DNA from 2 places in the Sporomusa rhizae genome. Region 1 is predicted to be linked to the other one. Evidence: a T-box and tRNA genes for the amino acid it is inferred to sense, from the RefSeq annotation. Region 1 holds a T-box; the other holds one or more tRNA genes.

The links. A T-box is a leader RNA that pairs with one kind of tRNA and senses whether it is charged. The one in region 1 lies ahead of ileS (isoleucine--tRNA ligase), so its partner is inferred to be a tRNA-Ile.
Region 2: it has a tRNA-Ile gene. The T-box ahead of ileS (isoleucine--tRNA ligase) is inferred to sense a tRNA for this amino acid. The anticodon was not compared.

What each region holds. Positions count from the first base shown of each region.
Region 1 covers NZ_CP156925.1:1,751,753-1,763,804, forward strand. Annotated here, with positions in the region: gene SRRS_RS07775 (TetR/AcrR family transcriptional regulator) at 1-156, opposite strand, end outside; gene SRRS_RS07780 (DNA-3-methyladenine glycosylase I) at 370-960, shown strand; gene SRRS_RS07785 (hypothetical protein) at 1,062-2,060, opposite strand; gene rnk (nucleoside diphosphate kinase regulator) at 2,527-2,940, shown strand; gene SRRS_RS07795 (diguanylate cyclase domain-containing protein) at 3,352-5,397, shown strand; gene SRRS_RS07800 (helix-turn-helix domain-containing protein) at 5,598-5,924, opposite strand; gene SRRS_RS07805 (GGDEF domain-containing protein) at 6,093-6,746, shown strand; gene SRRS_RS07810 (hypothetical protein) at 6,743-6,940, shown strand; T-box leader at 7,031-7,244, shown strand; gene ileS (isoleucine--tRNA ligase) at 7,325-10,426, shown strand; gene SRRS_RS07820 (3D domain-containing protein) at 10,657-11,187, shown strand; gene SRRS_RS07825 (helix-turn-helix domain-containing protein) at 11,315-11,473, shown strand; gene SRRS_RS07830 (CitMHS family transporter) at 11,758-12,052, shown strand, end outside.
Region 2 covers NZ_CP156925.1:2,902,524-2,914,575, forward strand. Annotated here, with positions in the region: gene SRRS_RS13660 (Nif3-like dinuclear metal center hexameric protein) at 1-532, opposite strand, end outside; gene SRRS_RS13665 (tRNA (adenine(22)-N(1))-methyltransferase TrmK) at 523-1,212, opposite strand; tRNA gene SRRS_RS13670 (tRNA-Val) at 1,411-1,486, opposite strand; tRNA gene SRRS_RS13675 (tRNA-Glu) at 1,560-1,634, opposite strand; tRNA gene SRRS_RS13680 (tRNA-Ile) at 1,713-1,787, opposite strand; tRNA gene SRRS_RS13685 (tRNA-Asn) at 1,838-1,913, opposite strand; gene rpoD (RNA polymerase sigma factor RpoD) at 1,977-3,086, opposite strand; gene dnaG (DNA primase) at 3,143-4,954, opposite strand; gene SRRS_RS13700 (deoxyguanosinetriphosphate triphosphohydrolase) at 5,247-6,242, opposite strand; gene SRRS_RS13705 (LptA/OstA family protein) at 6,380-6,853, shown strand; gene SRRS_RS13710 (pyruvate, water dikinase regulatory protein) at 7,041-7,862, opposite strand; gene SRRS_RS13715 (helix-turn-helix transcriptional regulator) at 7,855-8,508, opposite strand; gene glyS (glycine--tRNA ligase subunit beta) at 8,550-10,613, opposite strand; gene glyQ (glycine--tRNA ligase subunit alpha) at 10,618-11,493, opposite strand; gene SRRS_RS13730 (DUF4342 domain-containing protein) at 11,817-12,052, opposite strand, start outside.

The sequences.
Region 1 (12,052 bases):
GTAAAGGCCTTCCTTACCATTGAAATAATAAGAAATTGCAGATACATTGACTTGAGCCGCCTCTGTCAGTTCGCGGACAGAGACAGCGGCAAATCCCTTAATCGCAAATAGTTCTGTTGCAACTTCTATTAATTTTGATTTAGTACTAGTTTCCATAATAACATCCTCGTGGTAAAATATATTTCTAATTCAAACAATCGTTTGTTTGATTTGAGCATAGCACCATTGTTATAATCTGTCAATTTTTTTTAACGATCTAAATAGCCTCCGGAAAAAGAAAAAAAGTTGTCTAAGGTACGGAATTGTGCGACAATGTATGCTAGTACAAACTGGATTAAAATTTTCGGACTTAGCGGGGGGAAATAGTAAATGCAGGAAGTTAATACTATCCGTTGTGCTTGGGCAAGCCGGAGTGAGCTTGAAAAAGTATATCATGATCAAGAATGGGGACGTCCCCAGTTTGATGACCGAAAACTGTTTGAAATGCTTATTTTGGAGGGAATGCAGGCGGGGCTGAGCTGGTCTACCATATTGGCCAAACGGGAAACCATGCGGCAGGCGTTTGATGACTTTGATCCCGCGATTATCATACACTATGATGAACGTAAGATTGAATCTTTGTTGGAAAATGCAGGAATTATAAGGAATCGGTTAAAAATAAAAGCCGTAATTGCAAATGCCAGGGCCTACTATAAGGTACTGGACCAGTATGAGAGCTTCAGCAACTTCTTTTGGCAATATGTGAATCATAAACCGATTCAAAATCACTGGTCTGAGATTTCTCAAGTGCCGGCACGCATAGAACTCTCTGATCGCATCAGCAAAGATTTAAAGAAGCTGGGCTTCAAATTTGTTGGTACGACGATTGTCTATGCTTTTATGCAGGCTACCGGCATGGTTAATGACCATCTAACTTCCTGTTTTCTGCATGATTCTTATAAGAACGATGAAAATAGATGAAGCACAGATATCCTGAGGATATAAACGGGATTGTTTCTAATGTTACTAAATAGCGATGGAAAAGAAGGATAGGTTTGTCCGGGGAGTGGACAAACCTATCCTTAAAAATTATATTCCTCGCTGTCACTATGTTTTGTATTGATACCCTCCAGAACAAAGTGGCAGGCATTTTTCTTTTCAAAACTTGGAACAGAAAAACAGCTATGTATTGGGTGGCCGTGGACCCCAGCGGATATTGTGTGTGCGGTAGGACCGTCTGTTCCGCCAATGATGCCAATGCCTGAAGCAAAGGTGGGGCCGAATTTGCCTGGTGGCTCTGTGTATTGAGTACTGCAGCCAAATTGCAAAGTTTCACCTTCTGGCAAGAAAGGCTCTATTTCATAACATGCTTCTACAACGTAAAAATTACGAGTTCCACCTGGTTCAGTGGCAACTTCCATCATTTTGGAATTTTGAAAATTTAGTGTGTGTTTTATTCCTGTTACGGGATGAAAAAAATAAAGATTCTTTTGCTTTTCATCACCTGACATAGCAAACTGTATATTCAAGGGGAAAAACCATTGCCTGGGAACGGTAATTAGCTTTAGACTGTCCACGCTGCCCAACCCTAAATAGCTTCGTAATATTTGAAATTCAGAGTTGATCTTGGGATATGGTACACAATAGCGTTGGCAGGCAAAACAAGACGTGTTTTTTAGGATAGACGAATACGCCTTCTGCACAAGAGTCAGTGCCTCATCCTGCCGTTGCCACGGTACGCTTATGGCATCACTGAATGAGTATCCATTTTCTGTTTGTCTTTCGTTTATCCAGACTTCTTTTATTGGTACGGTCTGATAGGGATGTTCTTGTTCTAGACAGCGCTGCTGTAATGGTGTCAGCGTGTCCTCGATGATTTTATACTTCTCTAAAAATTGACTGATTTTTATTTCGTCCAAAATAGTGACAATATCAAAAACAATCTCCTGTGAAAAACGATATACAACAGGAATATAGCGTTTCGTTCCCGCGTATTCGAACTGCCAGTTCGTTTCTTGTGGTAAACCGCAGCTTCCTTGTTTCTCCATGTTCCATAAGCTAGAATTATAATATATATCCATTTACTTACCTCTTCTTTATATAATAATTCCCTTTATCAAAACCAGATTCAATCGGCAAAACACCCTGCTAACATTTATTTTGGAGCAACCACTTGGAAAAAAATTCCTAGTAACTAAGTTACTAGGTATAGGGTGGTATTTATTGTATATAGGAATGTATATAAACAGGAAGTTAATGCTCCCTGCAGATTTCCGCCTGTCTGCATAGTTAGGATTATATATGCCTAATTTTAGAATATTATTAGAAAAGTGCTTAAAGTGGAATAAGGTACCTAAATTACCATACTAATAGACCATTAAAAGTACAATCCTGAGGTCTGGCTCTTTACTTCACCGCGAAAATATGGGATACTAATAGAAATTGTCTGATTTTTTTATTAAGCACCGTGCGACTATCTATGCATAGCAGGATAGTCGTTCTGTTTATATAACTGATAACCGAATTTGGAAGAAAGGGTGGATAGGAGTGTCGAGAAGTATTTTTATAACCAGCAAAGATCAGGAGAGACTGGAAAAATTAATCCAGTTGGAAGAAGAATTTGCGACAGATAGTAAGGCGCCTCTGGAGGAATTGAAGGATGAACTGAAACGAGCTGTCGTTACAGAGCCGCAGAATATTCCTCATGATGTGATTACCATGCGGTCGCAAGTCTTGCTGAAAGATCTTAGTTGCGGGGAGGAAATGATCTACACGCTGGTTTACCCGGACGAAGCCAATATATTGGAAGGTAAAATCTCGGTATTGGCGCCGATCGGCATGGCCATTTTGGGATACCGGGAAAAAGATAGGGTGGACTGGAAAATTCCGGAGGGGGTCGCCCAGTTAAAAGTGGAAAAAATTCTTTTTCAGCCTGAAGCCAGCGGCAATTTTGACCTATAAAGGATATCTGAATAGGAAGCAGCTAGAGCTGTAGAATGGGGAGGAAGGATGAGAAGAATGAGGTAGTGCCTAGAATTCATGTATTACGCTTGCGTGTCAATTCTCTAACAGCAAAAAACGTGAAGTAGCTACACAAAAATAAATTCGATAAATACACGATAGCAAAAGCAACGGACAACCTCTGTCAAATTGACAGAGGTTGTCCGTTATTGTAAAAAACCACCAGCTATAGCAGACCGTTGTTTTTTTCTTGTCCAGTACTTTAAAGATCTGCTCAAAATAAGTCAGCAGGATTTTTATTTAACTAATAGAAGCTGTATATAATTCTAAATTGTTGTTGACACAGGGACCGGAATTCTATACTCCAACATATAGCATCAAATGATAAACAGAGACTAGGAGTCTACTTCAATGATCACCTTTGGCGAAAAGATAAAAACATTGTTTTCTTATAATACAATTTTTGGTTTTACTAGATTGCTTTTATTGATATCTGTCAGTGTTTTTATCCTGTCCTTTTACCTTTTTGCTTTGCAAGAAATTGAGACAACCCGTGGATACATCTTGAAAAACTTTGAACAAACTATTAATATTCAGCGAAGTATGGTCGAGAACTGGTTTATTGAGTATGCTGGGAGGATAAAGACCTTCTCAGAGCTAAAGTCGACGCGAGATGGTGATATGGAAGTAATAAAGACAAATATCGAAGTATTTTCTCGTAATAATTCCGACTTTTCATGGTTAGCTTTCATTGATATAAACGGAAGGACTCATGATGGGTATAACGTTTCAGACCGAGAGTACTTTAAGCAGTGCTTGCTTGGAAGATCGTATATATCCGATGTGCTTTATGGACGAGTTACAAACATGCCGTTTATATCCTTTTCATCTCCTGTTTTTGATCATAACGGTAATGTTATCGGAGTAGTTGTTGGAGCGGTGAAACTAACGACAGTTAGCAAAATTATGGAGCAATTTCAATTTGGGGTAACAGGTGAAACATATCTCGTTGACCGAAACGGAATGATGATTACTCCAACGCGGCTGGCTAGTGACGCGGCATCCCAGGGAATGCCCAATACTGATGGGCATTTTAACATAAAAGGTACATACGGATTTGAACAGGTGGTACAGGGTAAATCAGGATCTGAAGTATACATGGATTTTCGCGGGCAACGTGTGTTCGGTGCGTTTTCACCAATTGGAGATCACGATTGGGTAATAATTGCCGAAGTTGATGAAAATGAGGTTTTGACTCCTCTTTATAAAAAACTTGGTAAGTTATGTTTGGTATACTTTGTTTTATTAGCTATATTAATATATTTAGTTACCGCTTTTGTAAGAAGGATTAACTCTCCGGTTTTCGCTTTAATGGAAAAGGCTAATCGAGTAGAACGTGGAGATTATAGTGCAGTATCCCAAGAAGGCTCTTTTTTAAAAGCTCCTCAGGAATTGCAGTACCTGAACAAGGCTTTTGTTTCCATGGCGCAACAGTTGATTGCTACAATTGGTGAATTGAACCGAGTAAATAATCTGCTTGTAGAGGCAGAAGATAAATTTCGAAGTCTCGTGGAGAATTCTCTTGTTGGCATTTCTATTTTACAGGATGGAAAGATAGTATATTTAAACCCAAAAATGGAAGAACTGATTGGTTATACTACGAAAGAAGCAAAACAGTTGAGTAGTTATCTTGAATACGTTCATCCTGATGATAGAGAATTAGTTTTGGATAAAGCGCGAAGGCGAAAGGCGGGAGAGGCGGGTCACTTTAATTACGAAATTCGTATTCTGCGCAAAAATGGTACTATTATTGATGTTTATATACTTACTTCTACCTGTATAATTAATGGCAAGAAAGCTATTTTAGGAAGCATGATTGACATTAGTGATCGTAAAAGATGGGAAAGTACACTGGAATATATTAGCTACCACGACACTGGAACAGGTCTATATAATCGTGCCTACTTCGAACTGCAAATAAAGCAAATGTCCAAATCTGACCATGATATTGGAATTATTATGTGTGATGTGGATGGATTGAAAATAATTAATGATTCGCTAGGGCATCATGCTGGCGATGCATTATTAAAGGCAGCAGCACAAACGATTTTATTTGATGATAAGCGAATTATTTCGGCGCGAATTGGCGGTGATGAATTTGCGCTTCTAGTATGGGATGCTACTGAAGATAATTTAAATGCAATGATTAAAAAAATTACCACCAAAGTCGAAGCTTATAGAGGCAGCAAAGAGGCGCTACCACTATATATTTCTCTTGGTTATTGTTTAGGAAAAGGGTATAGTATAGCTGATGTTTTACGTCAAGCTGATGATGCCATGTATCAAGATAAGAATACCAATCGAATGGAAGTTAAAGAAAAGATTACAAGGAATTTGGGTGAGCTGATTCACGCTAAAACAGGGGACAAGAATTATGCCGAAACGGATTTGGATTAGATAATATTGATCAAAAATGTGTCAGACCATAACATGAATGAAAATATAGCGTATTGAAAAGAAGGATAGGTTTACCCGAGAAGCGAGCAAACCTATCCTTTTTACTTTTGAACATATCGAATTGTAGTTGTCACATATTGAATTAGTCGCTGTAGGAAGAAGCAGTTTTACATCGATTTGCTGCAGTTTCTTATTGGATTCTACTTATATTTATTAATGAGTTTAGCTATATCAATTATTAACTGGCGTTGTTCGAGTGAAAAGTCTTGAAGGAACTGGGCTATATCTGATTTAAGGTAATCTTTCGATGAGTAGGAAACACCCGTAATAAAGTAGCCTGGATCAGTGTTTAGCAGGCTTGCTATGCGTATTAGCATTTCAAGATTGAGTTTCGTTTTACCGTTTTCAACTTGGCTGATATAAACAGTAGAAACTTCTAGGCTTTCTGCAAGTTTTTCTTGTGTGAGATTTTTTTGTTTACGAATTTTTTTTATTCGTTGCCCAATGGCACTGTAATCAATGTACATGCACATCACCTGACCTTAACTATATCAATGGAAGAAAAATGTTTACATATACCTATTGCTTAATATTAAGTAATGAATTAAAATTAATTAGTGGATTAATATTAAGCATAAAAAAGTTGATTAGCGAACTTCTAGTACTTGAGGGTTAGTAGAGGAGGGCAAGTCTAAGTGTTTTACAATCACGCTCGTTTCATACTCGCTATACTTGGAATAGTAATAGGTTTAATTGGATATTTATTGGGCACAGTTTATCCAATCGGCTATGAAAGATTTTTTTGGCTAGCGGCTGCTTTAATTTTTTCCATCGAAGGATTTGTAATTGGCGGTTTAATCCAAAGGTTAAGTATCAGTTCCCACACGGATTATTTAACAGGTTTATGGAACCGGAGATATTTCTATTCAAAGCTGGACGAAAAACGATTACCTACGGTAAAACAACAGATGTGTGTTGCCATGATTGATGTGGACGACTTTAAAAGTATTAACGATATATATGGTCATGCTATCGGTGATTTACTATTGTCCGGTATCGCAACTATATTAAAAAAAGATACTCGCAACAAGGATGTTGTTATTCGTTGGGGCGGTGATGAATTTGTAATCATTTTTAACGAGATCTCCCTGAAAACTGCTCTCGAAGTTATGGAGCGCATTCGCGATAAAATAGAAGGTACTTTTTCACCATATCATGTAACTGTAAGCAGCGGGATAATCTCGCTGGAACAAGAGCAGGATGTAAAAGACATCTTAATAAAAGCCGATCAAGCTTTGTATAAAGCCAAAGAACAAAAAAATGCGATTGTTACGGTAGCTAACTTATGAATGCCAGGTATCCGGATTTTAAGAAACAAGAAACTGAGCTATATGATAAAATCCGGGGATTATCTGAAAAATTTGATCGGCTAAATAAAGCGGGAAAAGATACAACGAATACTTATCAGAGACTGGGGGCCGTACTGGAAGAATTTTTGTTGTTCCGGAGAAAGGGAGCGAAAACAAAGCTCCGGGGTGAGTAAAACCTTATAGCAAGTTAAACAAACAAGTAGGATGGTTTGACATTTCACAATTGAAGAAGTATAATTTCAATAACATTTTGATATAGTTCTATAAAAGCTGTGAACAGGAAGAATATTACGGGAATAGAACCGTACAGAGAGCGGGGAGTGCTGAGAACCTGCAGGGAGTTGCCGGAAGAAAATCACCTGAGAGCTGATGACTGAATGCTTAGTAGGTTAATCCGTATTCCTGCGTTAAAGGATAAGGTATGCAGTACCTGAGAATATTAAGGTGGTATAACGAAGTAAAAACTTCGTCCTGATTAGGGGACGAAGTTTTTTTGTTCTTATAGATATTCTCTGGCATACAAGACGTTAAAGCGAATGAAAAGGAAGGGGCAGAACATGTATAAGAAAGTAAGTTCTAAGAATAATTTTGTGGAAATGGAAAAATCAATACTGGCCTTGTGGGAAGAAAAAGAGGTCATTGCTAAAAGTTTTAGTATGAACGAGGATAAGGAGTATTTTACGTTTTATGATGGCCCGCCGACTGCGAACGGCACTCCCCACATCGGTCACGTTGTTACCCGGGTTATAAAAGATTTAATTCCGCGGTATAAAGTCATGAAGGGATACAGAGTCTTGAGAAAGGCCGGTTGGGATACGCATGGACTGCCGGTTGAACTTGAAGTAGAGAAAAAGCTGGGTATTTCCGGCAAGCCGGAAATTGAAAAGTATGGGGTTGAGGAGTTCATAAAGAAATGCAAAGATAGCGTATTTACCTATGCTACACAATGGAAGGAAATGTCGGAGCGGGTGGCGTTTTGGATTGACATGGAAAATCCATATGTCACCTACCATAATGAGTATATTGAATCGGTTTGGTGGTCGTTAAAGCAGCTTTGGAATAAAGAGCTATTATATAAAGGACACAAAATCGTTCCCTACTGTCCGCGCTGTGGTACTGCCTTATCTTCTCATGAAGTGGCGCAAGGTTATAAAGATGTAAAAGACAATTCGGCCTATGTCAAGTTCAGACTTAAAGGGAAAAATGCGGCTATTCTTGTCTGGACGACTACCCCATGGACGTTGCCCAGCAATGTGGCATTGGCTATTAACCGGACCTACGATTATGTTGAAGTCATCAATAAAGATGAGCATTTAATTTTGGCGAAGGATCTATTGACTTGCCTTGAGGGTGAATACGAGCTGGTACGCGAATTCAAAGGGGAGGAGCTGTTAGGTCAGGAATATGAACCTATGTTCCGTTTCGTTAAACCGGAGAAAAAAGCCTATTTTGTTGTACATGGCGATTTTGTTACCCTAAATGATGGTACTGGCATCGTGCATATTGCCCCGGCCTATGGTGAAGATGATAACCGGGTTGGGCAAACATATGATTTACCGCTCATAAATCTGGTGGATGCGCAAGGTAACTTTGTGGAAGAAGTGACTCCCTGGCAGGGACTGTTTGTCAAAAAAGCGGAGGAAAAAATACTGGCCTTCTTAAAAGAAAACGGCATTCTATATAAAGCGGAAAAGTATCTTCATTCCTATCCATTTTGCTGGCGCTGTGACACTTCGCTTTTATATTATCCCCGTGTATCCTGGTTTGTCAGGATGTCATCGCTCCGGGATAAACTCTTGGAAAATAACGATAAAATTAATTGGTATCCGGATAACATCAAAAAAGGCCGTTTCGGCAATTTCCTGGAAAACGTAATCGACTGGGGGCTTAGTCGTGAACGGTACTGGGGCACGCCCTTACCAATCTGGGAATGCGAATGCGGACATCGAGAATGTATTGGCAGTATAGCGGAACTAAAGGAAAAAGGGCTGGATGTGCCTGATGATATCGACCTACACAAGCCGTATATTGACAAAGTGCAGATGAGTTGCCCGGATTGTGGTAAAAAGATGCAAAGAGTCAGCGAAGTCATTGACTGCTGGTATGATTCCGGCTCAATGCCGTTTGCCCAGCATCACTATCCGTTTGAAAACCGGGAACTATTTGAACAAAACTTCCCGGCGCAGTTTATCTCCGAGGCGGTTGACCAAACACGCGGCTGGTTCTATACACTCTTGGCTATTTCCACTGCCGTTTTTGGTAAGAGTTCGTTTGAGAACTGTGTTGTACTGGGGCATGTGCTTGATAAGCACGGTCTTAAAATGTCTAAACATAAAGGCAATGTCCTCAGTCCGTTTACCGTATTGGACAATCAAGGTGCCGATGCCCTGCGCTGGTACTTCTATACTGCCAGTGCTCCCTGGCTGCCTTCCCGTTTCTATGAAGAAGCCGTAATTGAGGCGCAGCGCAAATTTATCAATACGCTGTGGAATGTTTACTCCTTCTATGTGCTGTATGCGGAAATTGACCAGTTTGACCCGCAGAAATACCAGGGCAGACAGAGCCGTCACGTCATGGACAAATGGATTATCTCCAAGCTGAATACCCTGATTTATAAAGTCGATGAATACCTGAACGATTATAAAATCACCGGTGCTGCGCAGTTGATCGAAGAATTTACCGATGAACTTTCCAACTGGTATGTGCGGCGTAACAGAACGAGATACTGGTCGATGGAAATGACCGAAGACAAAATTGATGCCTATTTTACTCTGCATACCGTACTGAAAAAGCTGGTAATTGTCGCTGCTCCCTTTGTACCGTTCATTACCGAAGAAATTTATCAAAACCTGGTATTCGGTATCAACTCCCAGGCGTCGGAAAGCGTACATTTATGCTTGTGGCCGGACTATGATGAAACACAGGTTGATGAGAAGTTGGAAAAGGAGATGGAACTGGCTTACAGGATTTGTGTATTGGGTCGCAGCGCACGTAATCTTGCCAATATCAAAAACCGGCAGCCGCTGTCCAAGATGCTTGTCAGCACAAATGAATTGCCGGACTACTATGCTGACATCATTAAAGAAGAGCTGAACATCAAAGAAATAGTGGTTAATGCCAATATGTCCGATTATGTAAGTTACACAGTCAAACCTAATTTGCCGGTGCTGGGCAAGACGTACGGCAAATTGTTGACAGGTATCAAAACAGCAATCACCGAAGCCAACCAGATGGAACTGGCACTTAAAGTATCTTCCGGACAAAGCATTACGATTAATGTAGAAGGAACTTCGATTGCACTTAGCAGTGACAATCTCCTGGTAACGATGAACGGTCTGGAAGGGTTTACTTTTGCCGGCGAGGGTGAAGTGGGTGTAGTTTTAGACACTCATATTTCGGAAGAACTTAAAAACGAAGGTTATGTGAGAGAGATTATCAGCAAGCTGCAAAACATGAGAAAAGACAGCTCATTTGAAGTTGTTGACAAAATTATAGTCTATATGGCTGGTAATGGTTTGCTTGAAACAATTGTACAGCAATATAAAGAGTACATTATGAGTGAGACACTTGCTGTAAATATCGTATTTAATGCGGAACATAGCTATACTGAAGTAAACATTAACGGCGAAAAATTACAGCTGGCCGTGGAACGGCAGTAGGGGCGAAGGCTGCTAGATAAGGTTCTTTTCAAAGTTGTGGGTGCGAGTTCGAAACTTGGTTCGCTTCAAATAAAAGTCCTCCGATGATCGTCGGAGGACTTGTTTTTATTTGATAACGGTTAGTTTGATGGACTTTGATGATATTAAGAAAATTTATCCATTGATATCGTTTCTGTTTTACTAGTATAATATAAGCTAAGCCTCAATATATCCTTTGAAGGAGTGATAGGATGAGACTAAAATTGACTATTGGCACGATTATAATAGCTCTAATGCTTGGCGTCGGCATTAGCTACAAAACGACCATTGATCAAAAACAAGCAGCTGAAGTTCGAATAGCGCAAATAACGTCCGAGGCTCAAGTGAACAAGCAAAAAGTTGAGGATATGCAAAAAGATATAGCAATTTTAAGGCGTGAGCTGGCGGCTCAGCGTGAAGTCTACCCAACTAGTCGCGGTGGGCGGTTGGTGGCTCGCTACATAGACGGCGCACAAGTAACTTGGTACAACGACAAAGGTAAAACAGCTTCAGGCACAATAGCTACCTCGGGCAGGACTGTAGCCGTTGACCCAGACGTTGTTCCACTCGGTTCGGAAGTTGAGATTGTAATGCCTGACGGCAGAGCATTCCGGCGTATAGCAGAAGATACTGGAGGGGCGGTTAAAGGTAAAGTGTTTGACGTTCATATAGACGCTTCAGACGATGAACTATATGAGCTAGGGCGAACCCATGGGGTGAGAGTATTTGTTCTTGACCGGTAGAGATAGAGGAATAAAAAAGAGACACTCCTGCCTGATTTGTGATTATCTTGGCAGGAGTTTTGGCTTTGCTGCAAAAGCTGGATTGAGTTAGCGAACCATCACCTGACCCAATTAGGAAAAACGTTGTTTGGCTGGGCTTGTACAAGAAGCGGAGATAAAGATTATTTTTACTGCGTTAAAAATAGAGGGCAATACACTGGAAGGAAAAAAGAAAGTAGCTGAGCAACTAGGAATTTCGTTAGCAACCCTATATAACAAGTTAAAAGGGCAGCGCGGAAAAGTGTAATTGTTCTAATATATTAGAATAGGGCTTGGTCGATTTCTAATTATTTAGAAGTTGGCTTGAGTCTTTTTTTATTCATGGTTTAAGCCACTCCGGGAAAAGGACAATCCTTTTTTTATTCTAATAAATTAGAATGTTTTTATGAGAAAAGGGCATTTAGTCCGGGAAAAATGAGAAATTTAACTTTGGCATAGTTCTTGCGTTATTACTAAGTGAGCGAAAATATTAGGAAAGGAGTACAATAATAGAAATTTTGCTTGCAGCTTAATAATAAGGAGGAGGGTAAGTTGGCACTTCTTGGCTTAGTTACGTTGATTGTACTTTTAGGGGTAATTATTACAAAGAAAATGTCTCCGTTAATTGCTCTTATTTTTGTTCCGGTAGCAGCGTCGCTTGTCGGGGGTTTCGGTCTAGAAACCAGTAAATTTATCATTAAAGGTATTCAAAATATAGCCCCGGTTGCAACGATGTTCGTTTTTGCTATTTTGTTTTTCGGGGTGATGAGCGATGCAGGGCTGTTTGATCCAATTATTGACCGAATACTGAAAACAGTGGGAGCGAAGCCTACAAGAATCTTAATGG
Region 2 (12,052 bases), 1.2 Mb from region 1:
ATGATCCTATCCCCTCTGTTGCAAACGAACAGTGACTGTAATTACCTGTATGACCAGCCCCAGCCTCCGACATGGTCATTCTTACTTTTTCAACATGAGAAACAGGAACAAATACTACTAATTTGCAAAGTTTATCCTGATGTACTGACGTCAATGCTTTGATATCTGTTAGTTTTAACTTTTGCGCCAGGATATCATTAACTCCCCCGGGAGCACTATCCAGATTAGTATGTGCGGCATATACGGCAATGCCGTTTTTAATCAACTTTGTTAATAAGCTGCCTAATGGCAAATCCGCTCTGATGTTCTTAATGCCTTTAAAGATCAGGGGGTGATGAGCAACTATCATATCAGCACCCACTGTCAATGCTTCATCAACAACGTCCCCATCAACATCTAAAGCAACAATAGCCTTATGTATCAGTTGCTCAGGATTTCCTACAAGCAAACCGACGTTATCCCACTCTTCAGCCAGATGCTTTGGCGCTAATTTTTCAAGTTCAGCCATAAGGGCGCGGCACTTTATAGGCATGACATTTTATCCTCCAAATCGTTTAGTTTTTTAGTAAAAGCTTTATACTTTTCAGAGTTAACAGCTTCCTTGCTATCTGCCATTGCCGATAGTACGCCACGCAAATGCCTGAGCAGCTCTTGAATATGACGCTTTAGCAAAGGATGTTTATTCTTCCAGAGCAGCGGACCAATCTCGTATAGTACAGCTTCGATCTGGCAGTCAGTTCCTGGTTCCGCCGCGATAATTTGATACATTTTACCCTCTTCTTCTACTAGTTCTTCAGCGACAATCTTCCAATTATTTTTATACAGCCAAATTCTAACGAGCGACGCCGCAATCATAGGTTGTAGAATAACACGCTTTAGCTTTGCGGTTATTTCCGGACGGGAGCTTAGAATGTCAATAATATTAGCTCCTCCCATTCCAGCGATTACGACAACATCCGCTTCCCCGGGATTAAGAACATCAAGACCATTGCCTTGACGTACGGCAATATATTGTTCCAATTGAGTGTCAGCAACAGCATTTTTGGCTGAAAGAAATGGACCGTGATGAATGTCTCCGGCAATTGCCCGACTAACTCTTTTTTGCTCGACAAGGTATATTGGTAAATATGCATGGTCAGTACCTATATCAGCTAAAATGGAAGCTTCAGGAACCATGTCCGCAATTGTCTGTAACCGTTCTCCTAGTCTCATATATTATAATTCCTCCTATCATCCTAGATAGTATTTCGGTCTATGGATAAAAAATCCTGTTAATAGTCTAAAACCTCGAAATATGTATACACGGCTTGCGCGATAACTAATGCAGCGTGCGATATAAAAGTTGCCTTTTCAGCTAAAGTTAACGGTTCAAGACAGCAAAAAACCTGCGAATATATTCGCAGGTTTTTATGGTGGGCGATGACAGGATCGAACTGCCGACATCCTGCTTGTAAGGCAGGCGCTCTCCCAGCTGAGCTAATCGCCCGTATTCGAAGTTCGATTTTTGACTTTCGAAATGTTTTATCGAATGTCTAAAATCGAGCATCGAATATCAAAGATGGTGACCCGTAAGGGAATCGAACCCTTGATACCGCCGTGAAAGGGCGGTGTCTTAACCGCTTGACCAACGGGCCATAATTGATGTTCGACTTTAGACTTTCGTACTTAACATTAATAATCGAATGTCGTATATCGAATTTCTAACAACGAAATGGTGGGCCCACCTGGGATCGAACCAGGGACCAGCCGGTTATGAGCCGGCTGCTCTACCGCTGAGCTATAGGCCCTAAAGAACTAAAACAGGTTTTCCGAAGAAAGCCTGTTTAATAAACTTATCTGGCTCCTCGAGTAGGACTCGAACCTACGACCGATCGGTTAACAGCCGATTGCTCTACCAACTGAGCTATCGAGGAATATCGCCAACGTTGATTATTATAAAACAATGTCTCTATTACGTCAAGTGCTTTATTTAGTTTTTATTCAAGAAAATCTTTCAATTTCTTGCTGCGGCTAGGATGACGAAGTTTCCTAAGAGCTTTAGCTTCAATCTGACGTATGCGCTCACGGGTGACGCCAAAATATTGTCCAACTTCCTCCAGTGTACGAGCGCGACCATCGTCTAGACCAAACCTAAGGCGCAATACTTTCTCCTCACGTGGAGTTAGTGTTTCTAATACTTCTTCCAGCTGTTCTTTAAGCAACATGAAAGATGCTGCTTCAGCAGGAGCCGGGGCATCCTGATCTTCAATAAAATCACCTAGATGCGAGTCTTCCTCTTCACCAATTGGCGTTTCTAGGGAGACTGGCTCTTGGGCAATCTTCATGATTTCCCGTACTCTTTCTACGCTAACATCCATAGCTTTAGCTACTTCTTCCGGAGATGGTTCACGGCCTAATTCTTGCAGAAGTTGGCGTGATACCCTGATTAGCTTATTTATGGTTTCTACCATGTGAACTGGAATACGAATAGTTCTGGCTTGGTCAGCGATAGCCCTGGTTATTGCCTGACGAATCCACCAAGTAGCGTACGTACTAAACTTATATCCCTTGTTATAATCAAATTTTTCTACAGCCTTAATCAAGCCTAAATTTCCTTCTTGAATTAAATCAAGGAATAGCATACCTCTGCCAACATACCGTTTCGCGATGCTAACTACCAAACGCAAGTTAGCTTCAGCAAGTCGCCGCTTTGCTTCCTCATCCCCTTGTTCCATACGTTTGGCCAGTTTAATTTCTTCATCAGCTGTCAAGAGCGGAACCCGGCCAATTTCTTTGAGGTACATACGGACAGGATCATCAATGCTAATACCCTCAGGAATGGTGAGATCTATATCTACTTCTTCTTCGGCCGTTTCTTCAATTTCAGACATATCTGGGCCTTCAATAAGTTCAACGTCTGGAACTTCATCTACAATTTCAATACCTTTGTTATTAAAGATTTCATACATATCATCAATTTCATCCGGACTCATGTCTTCAGTCTGCATTGTATCCATAATTTCAGAATACGTTAGTACACCGCGTTTTTTACCCTTGTGTAGAAGTTCATTCACATGTTCAACCGGTGCATTTTTTTTATCGGCCATAGTTTTCCCCCCTTCCCCTGGTAATTGACGATAGTTGGTATATCCTTACTTGCTTGTTAATGATGCAATTTACTAATTTCATGTTTAATTCGCTGACTTTCCGCCAGTTCCTGCAGAAAGCTACTATCCCCCATGCGTTCTAATTCATCGGCCATCAACCGATGTTGTTCATACAAAGTAGTTAAATGTGCCAGCCTAATTGTTTTGATACAATCGTCTACTGATTTAACTACATCCTGTAATTGTATTTCCATCAACATAATATGTGAAAATTCATTGTTTGCTTTCTCACTCAGGTTATTAACTATTGTATTTAGGTCGGTCTGTGTAATATTTTTTTCCATATTATACGCATTAAATATTAAATTAATTATCTCTTGCTGTAAAACCCCTTGTATTTCTTGCGGAGAAATTTGAGAAAAAACATAAGGGATAAGCGATAAATCTTCGCACATCATTCTAATAAGTTGCCGTTCCGCCTGAACTACAGCCGGTGCTGGTTGCTTATATAATAATGCAATATTTATAGTTTTCCCGTTTTTTACATTTTTATCCTTTTTGGATTGAACTATATATTTTGTAATTTCAGTACGTAAAGCGCTTTCATCCACAGTTAATACTTGAGACAGCCTAGTAATGTGTGCATTTACTTCTACAGCATTTTCAGCCTCAGCCAGGATAGGCGCCAATTTACCGACAACAGCAATCTTCCCTTGAACTGTAGTATAATCATCTGATTTTAATGCCTGATCCAGTTGATAATTTAACAATGGCTGAGCAGACGCAATTAGCTCTTGGAAAGCTGAGCTGTCATGCTTTCTAACAAATTCGTCCGGATCCTTACCATCAGGCATTGATACTACTTTAATCGCAGCCCCCATGGAACGCACTGTAGCTAACGCTCTCACAGTAGCATTTTGACCAGCAGCATCAGTATCATATGAAAACAATAGTTCTGCATTAAGTTTTATTAGGTTTCTAGCTTGCTCCGGCGTAAAAGCTGTCCCCAGTGATGCCACTACATTTTTGATTCCGTGACTATACAGTGTTAAAGCATCCATATAGCCTTCGACGATAATCACTTGACCAGACTCACGGATATGCTTGTAAGCCTTATCGAACCCATATAAAACATGCCGTTTATTAAAAAGCTGAGTTTCTGGCGAATTCAAGTATTTTGGCTGAGAATTATCTAAAACCCTGCCGCCAAAACCAATTGCCCGCCCACGCACATCCCTTATCGGAAACATAATCCGATTTCGGAACCGGTCATAAACACCTTCACCCGACGTGCGCGCAGCGCATAATCCTGATTTTAATAAAATGTCGAGATCTATGCCCCGTTTACTAAATGCTAGAGATAGTTTATCCCATAATGGTGGCGCAAACCCTAATTTGAAAAAGCTAATATGTTCAGCTGAAATACCACGGCTTGCCAAATATTCTCGTGCAGGTTTGCCAAATTTGGTTTTTGTTAAGCATGCATGAAAAAAATCAACGGCCAGCTCATTAACTTGATATAGTTTGGCAAGTTCCTGCTCTCTGGCTAGCTCCAATGGTGTTTTATCTTTTTCCGGTAAGGGTATATTTAATTTTTTGGCTAACAGTTTAACTGCTTCAAAAAAAGTAATGTTTTCAACCTTCATTAAAAAATTAAAAACATTACCACCGGTTTGACAACCAAAACAATAGAAAAAACCTTTGTCCGGTGTAACCGAAAACGAAGGAGTTTTTTCATTGTGAAAAGGGCAGCAACCCCAATAATTTTTCCCTTTCTTTTTTAACGCGACATAATCAGAAACAACACTTACAATGTCACTCTCTGAGCGCAATCTATCGATAAAATCATCGAAAACTGCATCCTTCATAAACTCACCTTATCCAGGCAATGAGCAAATTTTCCTGCTGTGATTCAAATTTGTTCGATATGCAAAATGTTCCAGCATTTGACTTAATTCTACATAAAAAATAATATTCCTGCCAAAGGCCAGCAAATGATATAAAGTTGTTCATAATAGTAATTTTACTTTTCCTTTAGCATTTTTTTATTTAGTAATTATTATTCAATATCAATGACAAAATTCCTCTTTTGTGCCTTGACAAATGTAATAATATTTGCTCAAAAAAAAAACAGAGCTCAATAAGAGCTCTATCAGCTATTTAACGTACAGCCCAGGTCGCTGGAATAAACAATTTTTCAAACTGCTTTATAGCGTATAGATCAGTCAAACCTGCAATATAGTCAATCACCACTGTCTGAAGCCCCCACCGCTCTTCTCGTTCCAGAAATTCCTGAGGTAAACTGCTTGGATTGGATATATAATATTCAAAAAGCTTGCTAATAACATACTTAGCTTTTTTCCGGTCAGGTTCAAGCTCTGTGGAATGATATATTTTTTTAAACATAAATTCACGAAAATCATCCATAGCGGCTTTAACCTTCCTGGACATAATAATTTCGTTTTTTTCATCCGATTCGGTAATGATATCTGACACCATTACCGTAATCATTGTCGACGGGTCTGAGCCCAATACCTTACTCACACTTGCTGGTAAGTCTTGAGGCTGTAACATACCCGCGCGAATACCATCGTCATAGTCATGGCATAAATAAGCAATACGATCGCCGCTGCGAACTATATTTCCTTCAAGTGTAAATGGTTTATTATCACCTGTATGAGTTAAGATGCCGTCTCTAACCTCAGCGGTCAGATTTAATCCTTGTCCACCCCGCTCCAGATGTTCAACAACTCGTAAACTTTGCTCATTATGATTATAGTGACCAATAAGTTCACGTAAAGCATATTCTCCGGCATGACCAAACGGGGTGTGTCCGACATCATGTCCTACAGCAATCGCTTCGGTCAAATCTTCATTAAGCCTAAGTCCACGCGCGATTGTCCGGGATATTTGTGCTACTTCCAGGCTGTGTGTCATACGCATACGGTAATGGTCGCCAGGAGATATATAAACTTGGGTTTTGTGTTTTAATCGCCGGAAGGCTTTACTATGAATAATACGATCCCTATCCCGTTGAAAAGCTGTTCTAAAGTCACAAAACGGCTCTTCCCGATCCCGGACAGCTTCACGACTCTTCGCTGCGTATTTGGATAGTATTTTAAATTCTTGTTCTTCAATACGTTCACGAACTTTCATATAATCAGCCTCCTTCTACCTTATATTATAACATTATTTACCTCTGATACACTATCATATAATTAGGATTACACTTTTTGCCAGAGAAAAAATGTTAATTATTTGCTATAATAGGAACAGGAAAGGGGTGAGTAAGGATGAGATCCAGAATATTGGTATCAACTATTTTGGTACTAGTCCTTTTAACAGGTGTCGCATTAGCAAAACCAGTTGTAAATGCTGATCGTACATACTTTGATATTAATACAGGTCTATATGTTCTAAATGGCAATGTTCGCATTGAAGTAAGCAATAGAGTTGTAACCGCTGGTCAAGCAAAAGTAAACCCGGCCACACTTGAAGTTTGGGGCTCGGGTGGTATAACAGTAACTCAAGACGATATTTATTTCACAGGTGACAGTGTCTATGTTTATGGAATTAAAGATCGAGCTAAAATCGATGGCGGAGTAAATTTATCACGCAATGGATTAACCATCACAGCCGATAGTGTTGATTTTAACTGGCGTACCCGTATTGCAGTATTTAACGGTAATGTCCAGGTTTCTCAAGATGGCGGTAACTGGTCTGCCAATTCGGTAAGCTATAATGTAGACTCAAATAATTTTTTATAAGTAAATTAAAATCCCTGGCGACTTATCAAAAAGCCGTCAGGGATTTTTTTTGTCCTGTAGGAAAGTATAACTTTCCGCCTGAATAAGGGCAACATCGGCTTCCGCTTTCGCCAAAGGCTCGGCGTAAGCCGTGTTTTCTTTATCCGGACGAAACTATTACTTCTCTAAGGGTGTAAACAATTCATCCTTATTGATTGGCCAGTTTATTTTTATGGACTACATCTAATATTCGGTTAGCAGTTTCTTCTATCGCTTTGTTTGATACATCAATGATCGGACAGCCTAAGCGGCGCATAATGGATCTGGCATACTCCAGTTCTTCGTTTATTCGCTCAATATTGGCATAGCTGGCATCCGGCGCTAGACCCATTGTTTTTAAGCGCTCGCTGCGAATTTCGTTGAGTTTAAACTGATCGATAACCAACCCAACGATACGTTGTGACGGTACTTGGAAAAGCTCTTGCGGTAATGGCGCTTCTGGTACAAGCGGTACATTTGCCACCTTAACTTTCTTATAGGCTAAATACATACTAAGCGGAGTTTTAGACGTACGAGACACACCAATTATAACGATATCGGCTTTTAACAGCCCTAAAGGGTTTTTCCCATCGTCGTATTTAACAGCAAATTCTACTGCCTCCACTTTTTTAAAATACTCCTGATCCAGTTTATGAACAAGACCTGGTTTAAGTCGTGGAACTAAGCCCGTAACGTTTTGTACGGCATCAATCATCGGACCCATAATATCAATTGTGGGAATGTTATAATCTTTAGCCTGCTGTTGGAGTGCTTCTCTTAGATCTGGAGAAACCAAGGTATGGCAGATAACGCAAGTATGTTTTGCTGCTTCCCGTACTGTTTCGGCAATTTGCTCGGCAGAATTGATATAGGGTACCCTAATAATATCAATGTCTGCTGAACTAAACTGGCTGGCCGTTGCACGAGCAACCATTTCGGCAGTTTCACCGATAGAATCTGACAGTGCATAAACAATCGGTAGATTAGCTATAAGTGTTCCCTCCTCGTCCTTCGCCAAGCTCAACAAATAATCTGGCGATATTAGTTTTGGTAAGCCGTCCGACGACTTCTTGTGCTTTATTCCCCCCCTGACTGACTGGAGAAACAACAGGAAGACTATCTACTTCATTCTCAATAATCTTCTTTGCAGCCATTAAAACAGATTCGTCAGGGGACGTTACAATTATTTTAGGCACCGGTGTCATTAGCACTTTAACAGGCATCTTGTGAAGATCACTGCCACCCATCGCTACTTTAAGTGCATCCTTACGTGATACAACTCCGGCCAGAATTCCACCCGGTTCTACTACAAACACCGAACCAACATCCTCCAGGAACATAGTGACAACGGCATCATACGCACTTGTCACTACTGTTACGACAACAGGTACGGACTGAACATCTTGGACTTTTATCCTGCTTATTTGCTCGGTAAACAAGCTTAGCGCATTCTTGCCGGTATAGTAATAGCCTACTTTAGGGCGGGCTTCTACCATACCGGACATAACCAGGATAGCTAAATCTGGTCTGAGTGCCGCTCGAGTTACATTAAGACGCTCAGCAATCTGTTCACCTGTAATCGGGCCTAAAGTTTTAACCATCTCAGCAATTTTTTCTTGCCGCGGCGTTAAACCCAATAACTATCCCCCCTTTCGTGCATAAAGGCATACATAAAAAACTACATAACAACAATTTTAGTTAAATCTGCCGTATTTCCCGCTAAACCAGATATCGCTTTTAGCAAAGCCAACCGGTTATTCTTGACAGCGGCATTTTCAACCATAACCATAACAGCTCCAAAAAATGCATCGATCGGAGCCGCTAATGAAGCTAAAATTGTCAGTATGCCTTGAAAATTCTTTTCTTGTTGGTATTTTTCGATTGCAACTTTGGCCTCTGTATAAGCTTTAAATAAAGCATGCTCTGCGTCGGTTTCGAATAAATTTGCATTAATGCTGTCCGATTGAGCATTTTTTGCTAAATTACCAACACGAGTAAGTGCTTGCACCGTTTTTTGCATCGCAATTGTGCCACCTTCGACAGATATTGCCCTAGCTCTTAGCCAGGTATCATAAATATCGTCACTTCCGGTTGCCAGCACAGCATCAATCATATCATACCGTAATTGTTCGTCAGTTAAAATATTCTTAATACGGAGACGGAAAAACTCTTGAATTTCGTCTAATAATTTTGCCCGCTGCTCGGTATCGGTTATACCAAGTAAATCCATAGCCTGGTTGGCAATTGCATTTAATGAAACATGATATTTTGCGTCAATTAAAATATTTACAATACCAAGCGCCTGCCGTCTTAGAGCATAGGGATCCTGTGATCCTGTGGGGACAAGTCCCCTGCTGAAAGTCGCAACAATATTATCCATTTTGTCAGCTATGCTGATCATCCGGCCAGCTATTGTCTGCGGTAACACATCTCCGGCAAATCTCGGCAGATAGTGCTCAAAGATAGCTTCAGCCACTTCTGGTTTTTCGCCGTTTATGTGAGCATATTCACGGCCCATTATACCTTGCAGCTCGGTAAATTCAAAAACCATTCCAGTTACCAAGTCTGCTTTTGCCAAATGGGCAGCGCGGTTAATTGTGTCGAGTTCTGGTTGGGAAGCGTCCTGCATTTTGGCAATGCCAACTGCCAAGCGTTCTAACCGCAGAACTTTATCAAAAAGAGTACCTAATCCTTCTTGGAAGACAATTGTTTTTAGCTTTTCCACTCGCTCTGCCAGCGGCACTTTTTTATCCTCTTCAAAAAAGAACTTGGCATCTGCCAATCTCGCCTTTAGTACCCGTTCATTACCATGACGTACGATATCAATATGTTCAGGCCCACCGTTCCGTACGGTAATAAATATTGGTAGCAGCTTGCCTGATTTATCCTTAACCGGAAAATAGCGTTGATGCTCCCGCATCGGAGTAATAATAGCTTCCGGCGGAAGGCTTAGGTATTTTTCCTCAAAACTACCGCATAACGCTGTTGGGTATTCAACCAGATGAACTACCTCTTCAAGCAGCTCTTCATCAATTGTTGCTGTTCCGCCCCGGCTTACAGCCAAATTCTCAATCTGTTCTTTAATTACACGGCGGCGTACATCCTGATCGACCATAACAAAGTTGTCGGCTAGTTTAGCAAAATAATCTTCCACCGAGTTAACTTCTACCTCAGCTTTTCCTAAAAAGCGATGTCCGCGTGTAATTTTTCCGGAAGTAACACCAGGTAAAGCAAATGGTATAACCTGGTCACCAAATAAAGCTACTATCCACCGGATAGGACGAACAAACTTCATGTCCAAATTGCCCCAGCGCATATTCTTAGGGAAAGATAAATGAGTAACAATATCGTTTAACAATTCCGGAAGAATTTCGGCAACGGGCCGGCCTACTTCTTGCACAATAGCATATACGTAGCCGTCTTTAACAACCAAATCCGAAGCCTCAACACCTTGACCGCGGGCAAACCCTAAAGCCGCTTTAGTAGGGGTACCATCTTCGGCAAAAGCTATCTTAACAGCAGGTCCTTTATTTTCACTATGTTTGTCTGCTTGCGTATCAGCAACTTTTCTCACAACAAGTGCCAGACGCCGCGGAGTACCAATAACTTTGATTTCGTCGTGACTAATCCTAAGGTCAGTTAGTTTAGTTTTAGCTGTTGTTTCAAGTTGCTTTAAAGCATTAGGTATAAACTTTGCAGGAATTTCTTCTGTTCCAATTTCCAATAACAAATCTTTAGTCATTACCTTACTTACCTCCCTTTAGGAGCGGGTAGCCCAGTTTCTCACGCTGTTCTAAATAACCTTGCGCACACAGCCGGGCCAGGTTACGAACTCTGCCAATAAAACCGGTACGTTCACTAACGCTAATAGCACCACGGGCATCAAGCAGGTTAAAGCTATGAGAGCATTTTAAAACGTAATCATAAGCAGGAAGCACATACCCTAGCTCAACAACGCGAATAGCTTCTTTTTCATACATATCGAATAAATTGAATAAAAGGTCGATATCAGCAATTTCAAAATTATAGTAGGACTGTTCTACTTCATTGCGATGAAAAACGTCGCCATAAGTAATACCATTTACCCATTCAATATCAAATACATTTTCCACACCTTGAATATACATGGCTAAACGTTCTAAGCCGTATGTAATCTCAACAGCTACCGGCTTGACATCAATACTGCCTACTTGCTGAAAATAGGTAAATTGGGTAATTTCCATACCGTCAAGCCATACTTCCCAACCTAATCCCCAGGCACCAAGAGTAGGTGATTCCCAGTTATCCTCAACAAAACGGATATCATGTTTGGCTGGGTCAATACCCAGTTTTGCCAAACTGGCCAAATATAATTCTTGAATGTTAGCCGGTGAAGGCTTCATTATTACTTGGTATTGATGATGCTGGAATAAACGGTTAGGATTGTCACCGTACCGTCCGTCAGCAGGCCGGCGTGACGGTTCAACATACGCTACATTCCAAGGTTCAGGTCCGAGTGCCCTCAAAAAAGTTGCCGGATTCATAGTACCTGCGCCTTTTTCCACATCATAAGGCTGTTGGATAATACAATTTTGTTCAGCCCAGAATTTTTGTAATGTCAGGATTATCTCCTGAAATGTCATAATTGTAACCTCCTACTAAAAAATAAAAACATCTTGTCCACGTAACTTAGTTAAGTTACAGGGACGAGATGTTATTCCCGCGGTTCCACCCTGATTGATCGCAAACTGCGACCCTCTTTAATTATTACAGGTTTTACTCTCCGGCACTGGTAAATCATTTGCTTAACCAGGCTCATGATTTCCTCCTGCGGCTTGGGAAGGCCTTCACCTTTTAAGTGCCAAGCTTACACTGTCCTTGGCTCGCTGTATTAAAAAGATTACTTGATTCCCGCTTTGCCATATTTTATTTAAAATATAACAAATGTCCCTAGGTTTGTCAAATACTAAAACTCGTCATTTGAATATCTATCCATTTCCGACTGAACGGCTTCCTTGCTACTATCATTTTGTTCCGGTTCCTTACGGACAACCTCGATCGTACAGCGCTTGAAGACAGCTGCCAGGACTCCCAAAGCAGCTATCTGAGGAAGTACTACGGCACCAATTGCACCTAATGTAACTGGGATTTCAACCAATACCCGTCCATCGTGCTTCACTCGAATTTTGTTTACGTTACCTT